Regions from separate parts of the Mesorhizobium sp. LNHC221B00 genome, predicted to be linked through region 2. Evidence: riboswitches for the same ligand, from Rfam matches in the RefSeq annotation. Region 2 holds a riboswitch; the other holds the start of a gene.
The links. A riboswitch is a leader RNA that binds a small molecule or an ion and turns the genes downstream of it on or off. The one in region 2 is predicted to bind S-adenosylmethionine.
Positions count from the first base shown of each region.

Region 1: another riboswitch for S-adenosylmethionine. It lies ahead of X741_RS01000000166340 (homoserine O-acetyltransferase); the one in region 2 lies ahead of X741_RS157225 (O-succinylhomoserine sulfhydrylase).

Region 1 covers NZ_AYWR01000004.1:37,222-44,816, reverse strand. The annotation lists partial or broken gene X741_RS01000000166340 (homoserine O-acetyltransferase) at 1-1,003, opposite strand, end outside; SAM riboswitch at 1,124-1,201, opposite strand; gene hisC (histidinol-phosphate transaminase) at 1,376-2,485, shown strand; gene X741_RS159675 (prephenate/arogenate dehydrogenase family protein) at 2,525-3,460, shown strand; gene X741_RS159680 (sugar kinase) at 3,457-4,386, opposite strand; gene X741_RS159685 (DUF2125 domain-containing protein) at 4,397-5,395, opposite strand; gene X741_RS159690 (gamma-glutamylcyclotransferase) at 5,551-6,072, shown strand; gene X741_RS159695 (aldo/keto reductase) at 6,190-7,137, shown strand; gene X741_RS159700 (LysE family translocator) at 7,228-7,595, shown strand, end outside.
Region 2 covers NZ_AYWR01000005.1:277,269-284,863, reverse strand. The annotation lists gene X741_RS157200 (aspartate aminotransferase family protein) at 1-522, shown strand, start outside; gene argF (ornithine carbamoyltransferase) at 541-1,452, shown strand; gene X741_RS157210 (Hsp33 family molecular chaperone) at 1,565-2,596, shown strand; gene apaG (Co2+/Mg2+ efflux protein ApaG) at 2,636-3,028, opposite strand; gene X741_RS157220 (ceramide glucosyltransferase) at 3,249-4,400, shown strand; gene X741_RS157225 (O-succinylhomoserine sulfhydrylase) at 4,437-5,627, opposite strand; SAM riboswitch at 5,683-5,760, opposite strand; gene X741_RS157230 (2'-deoxycytidine 5'-triphosphate deaminase) at 5,849-6,943, shown strand; gene X741_RS157235 (ABC transporter substrate-binding protein) at 7,043-7,595, shown strand, end outside.

The sequences.
Region 1 (7,595 bases), on a different contig from region 2:
TTTCCTCGGTCGGAAACAGCCAGTCGCTGGTGAAGGACACCAGGCAGAACCGGGTCTTGGTGCCGGCAAAGGCGTCCGCCAACCGGCCGCCATGGTCGGCGGCGAGGTCGAAATAGTCCATCGACCGCGTCATGTAGAGATAGGAATTGGCGTCGAAGCGGTCGACGAAGGTCATGCCCTGGTGGCGCAGATAGCTCTCGATCTGGAAGTCGGCGTCGAAGCCGAAGGTCAGCGCTTCGCGATCCTGCAGGTTGCGGCCGAATTTCCGGTGCAGGGCGGCTTCCGACAGATAGGTGATGTGGGCGGCCATGCGCGCCACCGCCAGGCCCTTTTCCGGGCGCTTGCCGTGCTCGAAATATTTGCCGCCATGCCAGTCCGGGTCGGCCATGACGGCTTGCCGGCCGACCTCGTGGAAGGCGATGTTCTGCGAGGAATGGCGCGCGCCAGTGGCGATCGGCAGCGCCGAGAAGACGCGCTCGGGATAGCTCGATGCCCATTCCAGCACCTGCATGCCGCCCATCGAGCCGCCGAGCACGCAGAACAGCTTCTCGATGCCGAAATGGTCGATCAGCATCTGCTGCGCGCGCACCATGTCGCGGATGGTGATGATCGGCAGGTCGAGCCCGTAGGGCTTGCCGGTGGCTGGGTTGGTCGATGCCGGGCCGGTCGAACCCAGGCAGCCGCCGATGACGTTGGAGCAGATGACGAAGAAACGGTTCGTGTCGATGATCCGGCCCGGGCCGATCAGAACCTCCCACCATCCAGGCTTGCCGGTCACCGGATTGGTGCTGGCGACATGCTGGTCGCCGGTCAGCGCATGGCAGACGAGGATGGCGTTGGAGCGAGCATCATTCAGCGTGCCATAGGTCTGGTAAGCGATCTGGAACGGCGACAGCAGCGTGCCGGCGTCGAGCTTGAGCGGCTTGTCGGACCCGAAACGCAACACCGGGCTCGACGGCGTGTCGAACTCGTTGTTAGTCTTTCCTGCGCGCAGAGCGGCCATCAATTCTCTCTTGTTGCACCGTGCTTTTCTCGGAAATCGCTGCCGATCTCCGCGTCGCCGATGCGTTCGTCCGGCCGGCAGCGGACAACAAAAAACCGGCATTGCCTTCGCAAAGCCGGTTACGTCACGCAAACGGCCCTTTAGCGAATTGTTTAACGTGGCTGCAAGCCGACCGGCCAAATCACCACGGAACTGTCGCTGTCCTTCTAGAACTCGCCTGGCTCGCCGTCAATGCCGGTCCACTGGGCCGGTCACTGGGCCGGGTGCTGGGCCGGCCGCCGGCACCAATGGCACCTCTCGACATTGCGGGCCATGGCTTGTATTTCCGCAGCGGCCTCCGGGTGGAGGCGGTTTCGACGGATTTTGCAAAAAATGAACCAGACACCGGATCGGGCACGTCCCACCCCGCGCGCGGGCATCATGGACATAGATGCCTACGTGCCCGGCAAGAGCACGGCGCCAGCCGGGGTCGCCAAGGTCTACAAGCTGTCGTCGAACGAGAATCCGCTCGGCCCGTCGCCAAAAGCGATCGAGGCCGCGCGGGAGATTGCGGGAAAGCTCGACGTCTACCCCGATGGCACGGCGAGGCGGCTGCGCGAGGCGATCGCCGAGGTGCATGGCCTCAACCCGCAGAACATCATCTGCTCCAACGGTTCCGACGAGATCCTTGGCCTGCTGGCGCAGACCTACCTCGCGCCGGGCGACGAGGCCGTGTTCACCGAACACGCTTTCATGGTCTACAAGATCTACATCCAGTCGGCAGGTGCCGTGCCGATCGCGGTCAAGGAGACCGACGAGCGCGCCGACATCGATGCGATACTGGCCGCAATTACGCCGCGCACGAAGATCGTGTTCCTCGCCAATCCGAACAATCCGACCGGCACCTATGTGCCGTTCCAGGAGGTGCGCCGGCTGCATGCCGGCCTGCCGCGCAACGTGCTTCTGGTGCTCGACGCGGCCTATGCCGAATATGTCCGCCGCAACGATTATGAAGCCGGTATCGAGCTGGTAGGCAGTGCCGAGAACGTGGTGATGACGCGCACCTTCTCCAAGATCGGCCTCGGCGGGGCACGGATCGGCTGGATGTACGGGCCGATGCACATCGTCGATGCGATCAACCGCGTGCGCGGCCCTTTTAACGTCAATGCGACTGCGATCGAGGCCGGCATCGCGGCGATCCGAGACCGTGCCCATGTCGAGCGCAGCGTGGCGCATAACGAGACCTGGCTCGCCTGGCTGAGCCAGGAGATGACCGGACTTGGGCTGCGGGTGACGCCCAGCGTCGGCAATTTCATCCTCATCCATTTTCCCGACGACCAGAAGCATTCCGCGGCGGCGGCCGACGACTACCTGACGGCGCGCGGCTATATTTTGCGGCGCGTTTCCGGCTACGGATTTCCCAACGCGCTGCGCATGACCGTCGGCACCGAAGAGGCCAATCGCGGCGTTGTCGCGGCGCTTACGACATTCCTGAAAAGCTAGAACGCCTGAAAAGCCAGAACGCCCAGAGCTGGAAACACCATGACATCACCGATGTTTGAAAAGATCGCGCTGGTCGGCATCGGCCTGATCGGCTCGTCGCTGGCCCGTGTCATTCGCCGCGAGGGTCTTGCCAGCCATGTCGCCATCTCGACCCGCAGCGCCGCGACACTGGCGCGAGCTGAAGAGCTTGGGCTCGGCTCCTCCTACACCACGGATGCGAAGGAAGCGGTGCGTGATGCCGACCTGGTCATCGTCTCGGTACCCGTCGGCTCGTCCGGCACGGTGGCGCAGGAAATCGCGCCGGCGCTGAAGAAGGGGGCGATCCTCACCGATGTCGGCTCGACCAAGGCCTCTGTCATCGCGCAGATGCAGCCGCATGTGCCTGATGGCGTCCACTTCATTCCCGGACACCCGCTGGCCGGTACCGAAAAATCGGGGCCGGACGCCGGGTTTGCCGACCTGTTCGACAATCGCTGGTGCATCTTCACGCCGCTGCCGGATACCGATCCGGACGCAATGGAGCAGCTATCGGAATTCTGGCGCCGCTCCGGCGCCAACATCGACACGATGGACCCCCAGCATCACGACATGACGCTGGCCATCGTCTCGCATTTGCCGCACATCATCGCCTACAACATCGTCGGTACCGCCGACGATCTGGAATCGGTGACCAAGACGGAAGTGATCAAATATTCCGCCTCCGGTTTTCGCGACTTCACGCGTCTCGCCGCCTCCGACCCGACAATGTGGCGGGACGTCTGCCTGCACAACAAGGATGCCATCCTCGAAATGCTGGCGCGGTTCTCGGAAGATTTGGCGTTCCTGCAGCGCGCGATCCGCTGGGGCGACGGCGACAAGCTCTTCGACCTGTTCACCCGGACGCGCGCCGTGCGCCGGTCGATCATCGAGGCCGGCCAGGATATCGACGCGCCCGATTTCGGCCGCCAGGCCGTCGAGCATCCCGCAAAAAGCTAAGCCTGTCCAGGCCAGGTCGCGGCGACCATGGCCAGTGTCTCGGCCCGGTTTGGCGCGCCGAGCCTGCCGCCGAAGCGCAGGCATTTGAGCGCGGCGGCGGCGCTGGCAAAGCGCAAGGCCTGCTCGGCGGGCATGGCTTCCGCCAGCCCGACGGCAAAGGCGCCGTGAAAGACGTCGCCGGCGGCCAGCGTGTCGACCGCCTTTATTCTCGGCGCCTCGACATGGCGGATACCTCTGCCCGCACGATCGGACCACCATGTTCCGGACGCGCCGGCAGTCACCGCGACAAAAGCATCGGTGCGGGAGGCAAGGTCGGCGCAAGCGGTCTCCAGATCCAGCGCCTGGCCGCATATGATGCGGACCGCCGGCTCGGAGGCGACGATGTGCGAGGCCAGCGGCAGCAACTGCTCCAGCACCGCCAGCGGCGCTGTATCGGCATCGAGGATGGCCGGACGGCCGGCGGCGCGGGCGGCCTTCAGGGCAAGTGCCGCCGCGCCCGGCCAGCGCACGTCTGCCAGCACGGCATCGAAGGCGGAGAGGTCGGCGACCGGCAGCGCTTCGGGGTCGGCCTGGGCCTTGCTGTCGTAAAACGGCACGATGATGCGCTCACCATGCGCGTCGACCAGGATCGAAGCCAGCGCCGAACGGGCGCCGCTGACGCGGCGGACATAGGTGCAATCGACGCCCTCCGCCTCGATCCCGGCAATCAGCTGATCGCCGACGTGGTCGTCGCCGGCGCTCGCCCACAGCGACACTTCCGCGCCGAGGCGCTGCGCGGCGCAGGCAGCGCTCGTGGCCATGCCGGAGGCGATCTGGATGCCGTCGGAGGCGATGAATTTTCCCTGATGCGCGGGGAGGGTGTCGACCCGAAGAATGGTATCGAGCGTCAGCGCGCCGACGCTCAGAAGCTTTGCCGGTCTGTCCATGCCGGAATGCTTAATTGACAGGCTTGAGCTTGCCCAGCGGAATGAAGCCGAGCGAGGCCTTGCCCTTGACGACCTTCAGCGGCATCGACGGTTCGCTGCCAAGCATGGCGAGTGCTGCGAAACCCTGTTCGATTGCGTTCTTCTGCTCGGGTATGGCGCCGGCCAGAATGGCTGCCACGGCCTTGGGATCCTTGATCCTGATCATCAGATCGGCATTGACCAGGCCTTCGGCATCGACCGACAGCGGCCCGGAAAGGGTGACGCGTGCTGTCCCCGACGACAAATCGAGGTTGCGGATCTCGACGCTCTGGCCGCGCAGGCTTTTTACCTGTGTGCCGACCAGCGCAACGCCGTTGTTCAGGGTGACGTCGCCGCTTGCATCGAGCGCCGGCAGCACCCGGCCACCGATCGCGTCGGCGTCGATCTCCAGATCGCCAAAGCTGCCGGCATAGTCGAGATTCCCGCCATTCGGCTGCAATTGGCCCGATGCCTTGCCGGCGCTGAACAGTTCGACAGGGTCGGTGTCGTCGGCCGGATCGGTCTGGCCCGACAGGCCTTCGGCCTGCAGCGATATGCGGTGCGGCAGCGGATACCACAATTTGACATTGGCCTGCAGGTTGTCCCAGTCGATCCACAGCGGCATCATGCCCGGGACGGAAGTCCTGAGCGGACCGCGCAGACTGGCGACCGGCGACAAGGGCTGGACGATCTGGGCGACGGCATTGAAGCTGCCGGCAGACGCCGCAATGTTCTTGGCATCGTCCTCGTAGGCGAGATTGTCGCAGGAGACCGTGAAGTTCAGGGGATAGCCGCTGACCTGGAGATTGGCGCAGCCGGCCTCGATGCCGCTCTTGTTGAGCGTGGCAACCGCTTTGTCGGCCTCGGTCCTGACCCTGTTGGCCAGATAGAACCAGCCGGCGCTGTAGATGGCGAACAGCACAACCATAAACGCCACAAGCCAGAACAGGCCGCGGCGGGATTTTGGTTGGCGTTCGTCACTTGACGTCATGCTTTGGCTCTCATTAACGCAATGGGTATCGTGGACGGACCTTCGATTCCGACAACACCAGGTAGATATTGACGAACAGGTAGACGGGGACGGACGGAAAAAACACCGGTTTCCGGTGCGGCATTGTCATTCTTTTTGCAATCAGGCGCGGCGATATGGGCGATTTTTGGGTGTTTGGCTATGGTTCGCTGATCTGGCGGCCCGGTTTCGCGCATGTCGAGACACGACGTGCCCGCCTGCACGGCTACCGGCGCTCGCTTTGTGTCTATTCCTTCGTGCATCGCGGCACGCGCCGGCGGCCCGGACTGGTGCTCGGCCTCGACCATGGCGGTTCCTGCGTCGGCCTGGCGTTCCGCGTCCCCGGCGAACTGCGCGACGAGGTCATTGCCTATCTGCGCGAGCGGGAGCTCGTCACCAGCGTCTATCTCGAGCGGACGCTGAAGGTTCGCCTCGATGGTGGCGGGACAGTCGAAGCGGTGGCCTACATCGTCGATCGCAAGCATGAGCAATATGCCGGCGCGCTCGACGCGGCGGCTGCGGCAGCGGTGGTGCGGGGCGCGGCCGGCCAGTCCGGCGACAACGAGGATTATGTCCTCAGCACGCTGAAGCACCTGGAAGCACTCGGCATTCGCGATCACTGGCTGGAAGAGGTGGCGCGGGAGATAGCGCCTTTGTGAAGCGCTGGCTCTGCGGAAAAGGCGGCCAGGCCTTTGATCTCGAAGCCGCGAGACCTAGGTTAGGCTGCGAACCCAGCCAACGGGCGGCCTCCGCCCTGCCAATCACGGAGATCCGTCTTGCAGAAACGCCGTCTCGGTCGCACCGACCTTTCCATCGCGCCGCTGGTTCTGGGTGGCAATGTCTTCGGCTGGACCGCGGACGAGAAGACTTCGTTCGACCTGCTCGACCGCTTCGTCGGCGCTGGCCTGAACGCGGTCGATACGGCGGACGCCTATTCGCGCTGGGTGCCCGGTCACAAGGGCGGCGAATCGGAAACCATCATCGGCAAATGGATGAAAGACCGCGGCAATCGCGACAAGGTCGTCGTGGTGACCAAGGTCGGCTCCGACATGGGGCAGGGCCACAAGGACCTTTCCGCCGCCTATATCGAGAAGGCCGTCGATGCGTCGCTGAAGCGGCTGCAGACCGAAGTCATCGACCTCTATCTGTCGCACTGGCCGGATCCGGCCACGCCCTATGAGGAAACGCTAGGCGCCTACGAAAAGCTGCTCGCCAAGGGCAAGGTTCGTCATGTCGGCTGCTCGAACCTCGACGCCGGCCAGTTGCGCGCCGCTCTCGACGTGGCGAGCCTGCGCAGCCTGCCGCGCTACGAAGTGCTGCAGCCGGAATACAATCTCTACGACCGCTCGTCCTTCGAAGGTCCTCTGCGCGATCTCTGCGTGGCAGAGGATATCGGCGTCATCACCTATTTCAGCCTGGCCAAGGGTTTCCTGAGCGGCAAATACCGCAGCGAGGAGGATCTTGGCCAAAGCGAGCGCGGCGAAGATGTCGGCAGCTATCTGAATGCGCGAGGCATGCGCATCCTTGCGGCACTCGACGCGGTGTCATCAAGGCATTCCGCCAAACAAGCTGAAGTGGCGCTTGCCTGGGTGATCGCGCGGCCCGGTGTCACCGCACCGATCGCCAGTGCGACCAAGCCTGACCAGATGGATAGCCTGATCAGGGCAGTATCGCTGAAACTGACGGCGGACGACATGGCCGAACTCGACAAAGCGAGCGGCTGACGCTTCCGGCAACCACCGGCGCACGAACGTCCAAGACGATCCGCATCGCCTGCCATACCGTCCTTCGCACGGGGCAGGATAGAGGATCGGATGGCCGGACCGATTGTTTCGCAGCCGGAGCTTTGGCGCCAGCTGCTCGCGCTCGTGCTTGCCGCCACTGTCGTCATGGGCAGTCCCGGGCCGGCGACGATAAGCGTCACCGCCGTCGGCGCCGCCTTCGGCCTGCGCCAATCGCTGCGCTACACCTGCGGGATCGTGCTTGGCACCGTCGCCGTGCTGCTGGTCGTGGCGACCGGGGTCATGGCGGCGCTGACCTCGATGCCAAGGTTGGCGCCCGTGCTGGCGGTCGCGTCCGCCGCCTATATCCTCTATCTCGCCTTCAGGATCGCCACCGCACCGCCGCTGGCGGCGCATGCCGCCGAGACGTCGCGCCCGACATGGCTGGCCGGGTTTCTCCT
Region 2 (7,595 bases):
CTGTTCGCGCATGAATGGTCAGGCGTCACGCCCGACATCATGGCCATTGCCAAGGGCATTGGCGGCGGCTTCCCGATGGGCGCCTGCCTTGCCACCGACGAAGCGGCCGTCGGTATGACCGCCGGCGTGCATGGCACCACCTTCGGCGGCAACCCGCTGGCCATGGCGGTCGGCAACGCCGTACTCGACGTGGTGCTCGAAGAGGGCTTCCTCGAGGACGTCCAGCGCAAGGCGCTGCTGATAAAGCAGGGACTTGCCGCCGTTGCCGACGAATTTCCCGAGGTCATCGAGGACATCAGGGGCGCCGGGCTGATGCTCGGCCTCAAATGCGCCATGCCCAATGCCAAGGTGAACATGGCATTGCGCGACCAGCACCTGCTGGCGGTTCCGGCCGGCGACAACGTCATTCGCCTGCTGCCGCCGCTCACCGTCACCGATGCCGAGATCCACGACGCGCTCGATCGCATCCGCGCCGGCGCCAAGGGCCTGGTGGAGGCGATCGCCTCCGCCGCCGCGAAGTAAATCCCGGAACCGTTGCCGATGTCACTTCGCCACTTCACCGATCTTTCCGCCGTTTCCGAAGGCGATTTGCGCTTCATGCTGACCGATGCAGTGGCGCGCAAGGAGCGCCTCAAGGCCGGCGAGCGCTCGAAGCCGCTCGAAGGCAAGGTGCTGGCCATGATCTTCGACAAGCCGTCGACGCGCACGCGGGTGTCCTTCGACGTCGGCATGCGCCAGCTTGGCGGCGAGACCATCATGCTGACCGGCACCGAGATGCAGCTCGGCCGTTCCGAGACCATCGCCGACACCGCCAAGGTGCTGTCGCGCTATGTCGACGCCATCATGATCCGCACCACCTCGCACGAACGGTTGCTGGAGCTGACCGAGAACGCCACCATTCCGGTGATCAACGGGCTGACCGACGATACCCATCCATGCCAGCTGATGGCCGACATCATGACCTTCGAGGAGCATCGCGGTCCGGTTGCCGGCAAGACCATTGCCTGGACCGGCGACGGCAACAATGTGCTGCATTCGCTGCTCGAGGCGTCGGCGCGTTTCCGCTTCAACCTCAATGTCGCCGTGCCCGAAGGCAGCGAGCCGGCGCAGAAGCATATCGACTGGTCGCAGGCGAATGGCGGCAAGCTGCACTTCACGCGCTCGCCTGAGGAGGCCGTCGACCAGGCCGACTGCATCGTCACCGATTGCTGGGTGTCGATGGGGCAGGAGCATCGCGCCCGTGGCCACAACGTGTTCTCGCCCTATCAGGTCAATGCCAAGCTGATGGCGAGGGCGAAGCCCGACGCATTGTTCATGCACTGCCTGCCTGCTCATCGCGGCGAGGAAGTGACCGACGAAGTCATCGACGGCCCGCATTCGGTGGTCTTCGACGAGGCCGAGAACAGGCTCCACGCCCAGAAGGCCGTGCTTGCCTGGTGTTTGGGCGCTTGACGTGTCCGGGTGCCTGAAGTGTCTGGGCGCTTGATCTGCGGGGCCGCGATGCCTATCTGCGCCGCATCACGCAAATCAAGCGCGTTTGGACGCATGCTCCCGAGAGGACGGCATGGCCGCGCCCCGGAGCTTTGTCATGTTGGAAACGTATCAAGTGACTGAACACCACCCCAAACTCGGCGAGTTCGGCTACGCCGGCGACGATCACGTCGTGCCCTTCGAGGTCGGCCCTCTCGACGTGCGTGGCCGCACGGTCCAGCTCGGGCCGATGCTCGACGCCATCCTGAGCCGCCACGATTATCCCGAGCCGGTCGCCCGCCTGCTCGCGGAAGCCTGTGTGCTGACGGTGCTGCTCGGCACTTCGCTCAAGTTCGAGGGCAAGTTCATCCTGCAGACCCGCACCGACGGGCCGGTCGACATGCTGGTGGCGGACTTCTCCACGCCCTCGGCGCTGCGTGCCTATGCGCGCTTCGACGCCGATCGGCTCGAGGCTTTGGTCGCGGTCGGCGAGACATCGCAGCAGACGCTGCTCGGCAGCGGCGTTCTGGCGCTGACCATCGACCAGGGCGCCCACACGCAGCGCTATCAGGGCATCGTTCAGCTTGACGGCGAAACGCTGGAAGACGCCGCGCGCACCTATTTCCGCCAGTCGGAACAGATCCCGACCGATATCAGGCTATCGGTGGCCAAGCTGTTGACGCCCGGCCCTGGCGGGGCGCGCGAGCAGTGGCGTGCCGGCGGCATCCTGGCGCAATTCCTGCCGCAATCGCCCGAGCGCATGCGCGTTCCGGACCTGCACGGTGGCGATGGCGATCCGCGCGAGGAAGTTCACGATCCGGCCGATAATTCCTGGCAGGAATTGCTGGCGCTGCTCGGCACCATCGAGCCGACCGAACTCATCGATCCGACGATCGGCGCCGAACGGCTGCTCTATCGCCTGTTCCACGAGCATGGCGTGCGCGTCTTCGGCGGCGTTCCCGTCGCCGACCAGTGCTCATGCTCGCGCGACAAGATCCGCGGCATCCTCGAGGGCTTTTCCGCGCAGGAGATCAAGGACAGCACCGAGGATGGCGGCATCCACGTCGCCTGCGAGTTCTGCTCGAAGCAATATGACTTCGACCCGGCGGAATTCGCGGCGCAATGAAGGAACCGGCTTTCTCTCCGTGGAACGGGGAGAAAGCCGCTAATTCACCGTCCGCCGCGTCCCTGGCAGGTCGAGGGAAAATGCCGGAATGGCGATGTCGAAGGTCTCGCCGCGCTTGTTGCGCATCGTGTAGCGGCCGACCATGATCCCTGACGGGGTCGAGAGCGGGCAGCCGGACGTATACTGATAGCTGTCGCCGGGATTGAGTTCAGGCTGGTCGCCGACGACGCCCGGCCCACTCACTTCCTCGACCCGGCCGGTGCCGTCGGTGATATGCCAATAACGCGCCAGAAGCTGCACGAACTCGTCCGACTGGTTGTCGATCGTTATCTGATAGCCCCAGACATAGCGGTTCTCCGAGGGGTCCGAGCGGTCCTCGAGGTAGAACGGCCTGACCTGCACTTCGATGTTGCGCGTGACGGCGCGATACATAAACGGCTCCAAACTGATCCGGTAATTTCGGCGCTCCCGGCGGGCAGGTCAACATGCGCGTCTTGTCGCGCCCGGCCTTGAAAGGCAGGTGCCGGCAAAGAATGTCATTTAAGTGACACAGGACAATGGTGGTGTGCGCCAAGCGGGCGACTCGACGCTCTGTCGAACTGTTGAAAACGGCCATAAAGCCGGCCGTCTTTTCTGGAGTGACCATATCTCGATGGAACTCACTCTCATAGCCGCCTCGCTTTCGACTGCTCTCATCCTCTCAAATGCCGCCAGCATTTCGCTTGCCGCTTCGCAGCTGAAGCGGCGAACCACGGTCGCCCCGCCCGGCGGCAAATCGCAGCCGGTGTCGATTGTCATACCATCGCGTGGTGTCGAGCCGTTCACGCACGAGACACTGGAGCGCGCCTTCTCGCTCGACTGGCCGCGCTACGAGCTGATCTTCTGCGTCGCCCATGCCGACGATCCGGTCGTCAAACTGATAAACAGGGCAATTGCCCGGTTTCCCAAAGTGCCGGCCCGGCTGTTGATCGGGGACGACCGCGTCAGCGCCAATCCCAAACTCAATAACTGCGTCAAGGGCTGGGAAGCGGCGCGCCACAACTGGGTCGTTCTTGCAGACTCCAACGTGCTGATGCCCAGGGATTACATCGAGCATTTGATGGCGGCGTGGCGGGCCGATACCGGCCTTGTCTGCTCGACGCCGATCGGCTCGCGTCCCGACGGTTTTTGGGCCGAGGTCGAATGCGCCTTTCTCAACACGCTGCAGGCCCGCTGGCAATATGCCGGCGAGGCGCTCGGCCTTGGCTTCGCCCAGGGCAAGAGCATGCTGTGGAACAAGCCGATGCTGGATGCCAGCGGCGGCATTCGCGCGCTGGCGGCCGAGATCGCCGAGGACGCCGCCGCGACCAAGCTGGTGAACGGCCTCGGCCTGCGCGTCAATCTCGTCGCTTCGCCCTTCGAGCAGCCGCTCGGCCGGCGCAGGCTTGGCGAAATCTGGTCGCGCCAGGCCCGCTGGGCGCGCCTGCGCCGCGTCACCTTTCCGCTGTTCTTCACGCCCGAAATCCTGACTGGCGCTGTGGTGCCGCTGGTGCTTGCGCTGGTTGCGGCGGCAGGCGCCGGCTTCAGCCTCTGGGCGACCGCGCTTGCCGTGTTGGCGGCCTTCTATCTTCCGGAGTGCGCCCTGGCCTGGTCCAAGGGCTGGTACCTGTCGCCGCGCATGGTCGCGGCGATCATGGTGCGCGACCTGATCCTGCCGGCGATGTGGACGCGCGGCTGGCTCGGCGGCGCCGTCGACTGGCGCGGCAACGCGATGACCATCCGCACCAAGGCGGCCGAACTGGAGGAGACGCCGTCAAGCGCCTGATCGCGCCTGCTCGACGGACCTACCTGACTGTCTTCCCTATTTGGCTGCCCTCAACGCCTGCGCGATGTCTTCCAGAAGGTCGTCGGTATCCTCCAGGCCGACCGACAGCCTGAGCGTACCTGGCCCGATGCCGAGTTCGGCGCGCGCCTCGTCGCTCAAATTCTTATGCGTCGTCGTCGCCGGATGGGTGATCAGGCTCTTGGCATCGCCGAGATTGTTCGAGATCAGAACGATGTCCAGCGCATTCTGCAAGGCGAAGGCCGCCTGCTTGCCGCCCTTGACGTCGAGGCAGACCAGCGTCGAGCCGCCCGACATCTGCTTCTTGACGATATCAGCCTGCGGGTGGTCGGCACGGCCGGGATAGATGACGCGGGCGATCTGCGGCTGCTCGGCCAGGAAATCGGCGATCCTGCCGGCGCTTTCCGTCTGCTGGCGCACGCGCAACGGCAGCGTCTCCAGTCCCTTCAGCAGCGTCCAGGCATTGAACGGCGACAGGCTGGGGCCGGTGTGGCGGAAATAGTCGTGCAGGTTCTCGTCGATCCACTTCTTGTCCGACAGGATAACGCCGCCCAGGCAACGCCCTTGGCCGTCGATGTGCTTGGTGGCCGAATAGACGACAATGTGGGCGCCGAGCTGCAGCGGCTTCTGCTGCAGCGGCGTGGCGAAGACATTGTCGACGACGAGCCGCGCACCGATTGAATTGGCAAGTGCCGCGACGGCTGATATGTCGACCACTTCCAGCGTCGGGTTGGTCGGGCTTTCCAGGAAGAACAGCTTGGTGTTGGGCCTTACCGCCTTTTCCCAGTTGGCGATATCGGTGCCATCGACCAGCGTCGCCTCGATGCCGTAGCGCGGCGCCAGCGTCTCGACCACCCAGCGGCAGGAGCCGAACAGCGCGCGTGCCGCCACGATATGATCGCCGGCCTTGACGCTGCACAAGAGCGCTGCCGTCACCGCCGCCATGCCCGACGCCGTGGCGCGCGCATCCTCGGCGCCCTCCAGCGCGCACATGCGCTTTTCGAACATGTCGACCGTCGGATTGGCGTAGCGCGAATAGATGAAGCCTGGCTCCTCGCCCTTGAAACGGGCCTCCGCCGCCTGCGCCGTCTCGTAGACATAGCCCTGGGTGAGGTACATTGCTTCCGACGTCTCGCCGAATTGGGAACGCAGGGTTCCGCCGTGCACGAGGGCTGTCTGTGGCTTCCAATTGCGCTTCTTGTTGCTCATTGCTTTGTTCCAGACACAAAAAAACCGGCCGCGAAAGTCGCAACCGGTCCATACGGCCTTGCGGCCAACGGTCCTTTAGCGACTTGTTTAACGTGGCTGCAAGCCGACCGGCCAAATCACCACGGGATAACGACCCTTTAGACCCGTCCCATGCTTGCGTCAATTGCCGGCTTCATTAAGAGGTTTGTGCGACAAGAAAATCGTCGGCCAGGAGCGCAGCCTTGCGGCAGACAGGCATTCTTCCCGATCAGGACATTGCGGCGCTGTTCCAGTCCGGCGCGCTGAAGTCGGCGCGCGCGCTCGATGCCGACCAGATCCAGCCGGCCAGCCTCGATCTGAGGCTCGGCGACACGGCTTGGCGGGTGCGGGCTTCCTTCCTGCCGGGCCCCAACCACACGGTTTCGGAAAAGCTCGATCGCCTGAAGCTGCACGAGATCAATCTTGCCGAAGGCGCTGTGCTGGAAACCGGCTGCGTCTACATCGTGCCGCTGCTCGAAAGCCTGGCGCTGCCGGCGGAGATTTCGGCCTCGGCCAACCCGAAGAGCTCGACCGGCCGGCTCGATATCTTCACCCGCGTCATGACCGACCGCGGCCACGAGTTCGACAAGATCGCCGCCGGCTACAACGGTCCGCTCTATCTGGAAGTCAGCCCGCGCACCTTCCCGATCGTCGCGCGCACCGGTTCGCGCCTGTCGCAGATACGCTTCCGCACCGGCAACGCACTGCTCTCGGAATCCGAATTGCATGAACTGCACCGTGCCGAGATGCTGGTCGCCACCGAACCGCCGAATATTTCCGGCGGTGGCATCGCACTGTCGATCGACCTTAATGGCGACACTGATGGGCTGGTCGGCTATCGAGGCAAGCATCACACCGGTCTCGTCGACGTCGACAAGCGCGCCGCGCAGGATGTCGTCGACTTCTGGGAGCCGATCCACAAGAGCGGCGCCGGCGAACTGGTGCTCGATCCCGACGAGTTCTACATCCTCGTCAGCCAGGAAGCGGTGCATGTGCCGCCGCTCTATGCAGCCGAGATGACGCCCTTCGATCCGCTCGTCGGTGAATTCCGTGTTCACTATGCTGGCTTCTTCGATCCGGGCTTCGGCCATTCGGCGTCCGGCGGCACCGGCAGCCGGGCGGTGCTCGAAGTGCGCAGCCACGAAGTGCCGTTCATCCTCGACCATGGCCAGATCGTCGGCCGGCTGGTCTACGAGCACATGCTGAAGCGGCCGCAGGCGCTTTACGGCACCGACCTCGGCTCCAACTACCAGGCACAAGGCCTGAAGCTGTCCAAGCATTTCCGCCCTGCGGGCTGAGCTCCGATTACTACCAGGTAAAATACTTGCCTGCGCTGGCACATCATGCTTGGCTGGCTTGTCGATCGCCGGGATGCGGCGTTCAAGGGGAACAAGAAAATGCAGATTTCAAAATGGATCCTATCGGCGGCAGGCGCTGCCATGTTGGCGATGGCGGCCGGCTCTCTGTCGGCGCAGGCTGCCGAGAAATTGAAAATCGGCACCGAGGGCGCCTATCCGCCGTTCAACACCATCACCTCTGACGGCAAGGTTGTCGGCTTCGATATCGACATCGCCAATGCGCTGTGCGCGCAGATGAAGGTCGAGTGCGAAATCGTCACCCAGGACTGGGATGGCATCATCCCCGCCCTGCAGGCCAAGAAGTTCGACGCCATCATCGCCTCGATGAGCATCACCGAAGAGCGCAAGAAGCAGGTCGCCTTCACCAACAAATATTATACGACGCCGCTCGCCCTGGTCGCCTTGAAGGACAGCGACATCGCCTCCACCGAACCGGCGGCACTTGCCGGCAAGACGGTCGGCGCCCAGGCTGCGACCACGCAGGCCACCTATGACCAGGATGTCTATGGCAAGGCAGGCGCGGAGGCAAAGCTCTACCCGACCCAGGAGGAAGCGATCACCGACCTGCAGAACGGCCGGCTTGACGCTGTGA